Regions from separate parts of the Peribacillus sp. FSL K6-1552 genome, predicted to be linked through region 1. Evidence: riboswitches for the same ligand, from Rfam matches in the RefSeq annotation. Region 1 holds a riboswitch; the other holds the start of a gene.
What was found. A riboswitch is a leader RNA that binds a small molecule or an ion and turns the genes downstream of it on or off. The one in region 1 is predicted to bind thiamine pyrophosphate.
Positions count from the first base shown of each region.

Region 1 (2,205 bases):
CTAAAAAAGCTTGTGTTACCGCATAAGCAGGTCCCAATAAAACGGCTGTCATGACATTTGCCAGATGCTGAATCGGAAAGATTTTTGCAAATCCGGCCGGGATGAAAATGAATGAACTAGTTATGGTAGTAATGGCCGTGATCATGGCAGTCAACGTCATTTTCTTGATTGGATTCATCATCATGCCAACATCCTACAGTGGCCAATCCTGCTCATTTTGAACCATATCCCAGAATAAATATTCATAACGGGAAGTCACCAAAAAATGCTTCTCTAATCTAAGAAGTTCCTTTTCAGGCATGCCTTCTGTTAACTCTTCCAACAAAGCAATCAGCCATTTGTGTGCTTCACCGAATTCAGGAGACGAATATGATTTAATCCAATCAGCATAGCGATTGTTTTCTAATGCTTCACCATTTTGTTCTTTTAATAGCAAACCGATCTCATAATAATCCCAAGCGCATGGAAGGAGGCAGGCGATCAGGTCGGCCAAAGTCCCATTTTGGGCTGCATTTAGCATGTAACCCGTATAAGCTAGAGTGGTTGGAGTAGGTTCTGTATTTTCCAATTCGATTGAGCTGATTCCGAATTCCAAAGCATAATGTCGATGGATATCCATTTCTACTTGAAGGGTTTCATTCAAAATACTTGCAAACTTAGCCATGGTTTCGAGATTATGAGCTTTGATGACTCCTAACGCAAAGAGTTTGGAATAATCCATAAGATAGATATAGTCCTGCTTTAGGTAATAGGCAAATTTCTTTTCTGAAAGCGTCCCATCTCCAATCGCCTGAACAAAGGGATGTGTATGGTTCCTTTTCCAGATTCCTTTTGCCCGTTCATGAAGTCTATCACTGAAGGTTTCTAATTTTGTATTCTCCATGGTACATCCTCCTTGAAATTTAAAATTTACTAAAATTGTAAAGTGTGCATACACTATCTGATCAACAAAAAAACCGCTCTCTGAAAGAAAGCGGCTGTTACCGAGGAAGAAGCAAATTCCTTCTTACAGCCTGCTTCCCTCCGCTGGTATGACCAGATCAGGTGCAAAGGGTTTGATTCTCAGCAAAAGTGCTCCCCTAGCAGTCTAATTATTCACTTTTTCCATCTAAAAAAAAAACCGCTCCTGAAAAACGGAGCGGGGCAGATGGATAAAGTCCTGTGTTTAAGACGATATCATCCACTTCCCTCCGCCGGTATGATCCGGTTCAGGTTCAAAGGGTCCGGAACAAATTCCATCTCAGTCTTAAAAAGACTCCCCTAGTGGTGTGAATGTATGTAATTACTGACATCATATCAGAAAGCCAGGAAATTGCAACCCAATTTGAATGGGGTCTATAGAGAATACCTATCAAAAAAAGGGAGAACCATGTGATTGACTTTTGAAGAATATTGGGATAAAATCATGTCTACATCATTTATATATTGAATTCTTATCCAGAGAGGTGGAGGGACTTGGCCCAAAGAAACCTCGGCAGCAGACCCATTTTGGGAACTGTGCTACATCCAACAAGCATACGCTTGGAAGATAAGAAGAGCCGAACGGACAACTGTAAGCCTCTTCTTGAATTAGAAGAGGCTTTTATTTTTGTGAAATAACGTTTAGTAACATAATAGAAAAGATATAATTTGGTGAAAATGAAACCTGTTACTACAATTTAGCTCATATGAAAGCGGGCTGATGAAGACAAGGAAAGGAGCCATTTACATGGCAGAATTATTTAAGAGAATTGAACAGAGGAAGGCATTGCTGATTGAAGAGTTATTAGCGAATGGAGTTTATAAAACCTCTGATGAAAGACATCTTTATGATGTTCCTTTAAAAGTGCTTGAAGATGAATATAAGATTGTTATAAATAGACCTAATATCGAGTCTCCTTCAGAGTGGATGACATAGTAAGAGTTCTTAAAATACTTTACTATCTTAAAATATTATTTAATCTGATGAATATTATTAAAGCATTCGCAGTGTACATGAGTGAATGCTTTTTTATATTTGTCTAGAATATAAAATGTCACAAAAAAGACACAAACAGGGAGTAGAATAGGCTTTTTGTCACATTTATTTTGTGGAATAACACATTTTAATTTCCATATATGGTTGATTTTAACTACTTATTTCCTTATCATAAAAGGTGTAAGAAAATTGAATAAATAGGAAGTGACTATAGATGCCCCCACAGATAACCGTAGAAAGAATAGAAG
Region 1 is NZ_JBBOST010000001.1:1,506,843-1,509,047, forward strand. It holds gene thiW (energy coupling factor transporter S component ThiW) at 1-178, opposite strand, end outside; gene tenA (thiaminase II) at 194-883, opposite strand; TPP riboswitch at 1,002-1,091, opposite strand; TPP riboswitch at 1,169-1,272, opposite strand; SAM riboswitch class I at 1,431-1,535, shown strand; gene NST21_RS07295 (Fur-regulated basic protein FbpA) at 1,709-1,897, shown strand; gene NST21_RS07300 (aspartyl-phosphate phosphatase Spo0E family protein) at 2,172-2,205, shown strand, end outside.

Region 2 (2,205 bases), 2.9 Mb from region 1:
CTGGAGTGCTCGGGTCGTAATCTGGGTTTTTGAAGTAAACACAGTCGCCTGGTACATAATCTTTCCCTTCATGAAATCGAAGAATCAAATTCTGCGGATAGTGCCAGTCATATAGAGTAAGGCCTGAAAAAAGACGGTCAAAATTCTTAGGACCAACCGTATCTAAAACAGCTTTTAAAAAAACAATGACTATCGCTGTCCCGCATTCGAAAGCGTAAAGACTTCCGTTTATGAAAATATCCTCAAGTGCCAGATGGGGGGGGACCCTTGGCTTAAGCTCAAATGCTCCATCTTTTGTAAGTCGCCAATATTGTTCATTGCATACAGAATCCTCGAGTATTGTAAATTCAGGATTACTCTTATCTAACGAAACAGCAGCTTTATTGACTTGCAGCCTCATCTCTATATCGAATTTAAGATCTTCCATTGTCTTATATACAAAAATATTCGGATATCTCCACATTAATTGGAGAATTTCTAATGCTTTTTCAGATATTATACCTGGTTGGATTTGACTGACATCTATCCATTTTTGATTAATCTTTATCATAATCATATCCACCTCTTGGTCACAAAATTAAATGATTAATTCAAGTGGTTCAAGAACTATTACAGTGTAATAATTATTATATGAGTTGCTGAACAATACTGATCAAATTTTATTCCTATTACTGAGGATGATCAGAATGGCCAATCGTTAGAAGAAGCAAATTAGTATTCCCTTTTCTGTATGAATTGATATAATGAGAGAGAAAAGTTCATATGTGCAAGAAATGTAGGGGAGCCGGTATTGCTGGCTGAGATTGCGTCCTTAAGATGCTGACTCTTTGAACCTGATCTGGATGATGCCAGCGGAGGGAACATATTATGACTGACTTTCTGTTTTGTATGTTAACGTCCGAATTCATCCTCGGGCGTTTTTGTTTTTTAATCTATTATTTGGATGGGGACTGGCACCCAATAAAGTTTCGGCATATGGACCTTATATAATGTGTAGGAGGAAAAATAGTGAATAAATTATTGCCACTGTTAACTTTGTTATTCCTTTTAGCTGGATGTGGTGCTGGCGGCACTACTGAAAAGGAAGAAGCAGGTAAAAATGAAGACAATAAAGAATTAAAAAAGGTTTCGGTTGTTCTCGATTGGACACCGAATACAAACCATACAGGATTGTATGTAGCGAAGGAAAAAGGGTATTTTAAAGAACAAGGCCTGGATGTAGAAATTATCATGCCAGGTGAGGCAGGAGCTGATAAGCTTGTGGCTTCAGGGAAATCAGAATTTGGCGTGAGCTACCAGGAGGGCATTACACAGGCTCGCGTGCAAGGCGTGCCGATTGTTTCGTTAGCGGCTGTCATCCAGCATAATACCTCAGGATTCGCTTCTCCTGTGGCTAAAAATATTAAAACGCCTAAGGATTTTGAAGGGAAAACGTATGGTGGCTGGGGGTCTCCAGTTGAAAAGGCTATCATCGAATCTCTCATGACAAAAGACAATGCGGATGTAAATAAAGTGGAAATAGTAAATACAGGCGACTCGGATTTTTTCACTTCAGTGAAAAGAGATATTGATTTCGCTTGGATTTATTATGGATGGACAGGTATTGAGGCTGAATTGCGAAATGAAAAGCTGAATATGGTTTACTTAACTGATTACTCAGATAAGCTCGATTACTATACGCCTGTTTTGACCACAAATGAAAAGATGATTAAAGAGGATCCAGATACTGTTAAAGCGTTCGTAGAGGCAACTTCGAAAGGGTACCAGTTTGCGATTAAGAATCCTGATGATGCAGCAGACATTTTAATCAAGGCTGCACCAGATCTAGATAAAAAGCTAGTGAAGAAAAGCCAGAAGTGGCTTGCATCTAAGTATCAGGATGATGCTCCTAGATGGGGTGAACAAAAGCTTGAAATTTGGAAGAATTATAGTGAGTGGATGACTGAAAATAATCTTCTTGAAGGTGATTTCGATCCTGAGAAAGCATTTACCAATGAATTTTTACCACAATAGGAGGAACTACAATGGCAAACTCATTAATTAGTATACAAATTATTCCTAAAGGGGAAAATGTCATCCCCTTAGTCGATGAAGCGATCAAAATCATCGATGAATCAGGTGTCAAGTACGAGGTGCACCCGCTTGAAACAACAATGGAAGGTGAGCTTTCTGTGCTTCTGGCCGTTATAGAAAAAATGAATGTAA
Region 2 is NZ_JBBOST010000001.1:4,384,248-4,386,452, reverse strand. It holds gene NST21_RS21125 (protein-glutamine gamma-glutamyltransferase) at 1-550, opposite strand, end outside; TPP riboswitch at 768-877, shown strand; gene NST21_RS21120 (ABC transporter substrate-binding protein) at 1,009-2,013, shown strand; gene NST21_RS21115 (thiamine-binding protein) at 2,025-2,205, shown strand, end outside.
Region 2: it holds a riboswitch for thiamine pyrophosphate, as region 1 does, so the genes downstream of both, NST21_RS21120 (ABC transporter substrate-binding protein) here and tenA (thiaminase II) in region 1, are expected to answer to the same signal.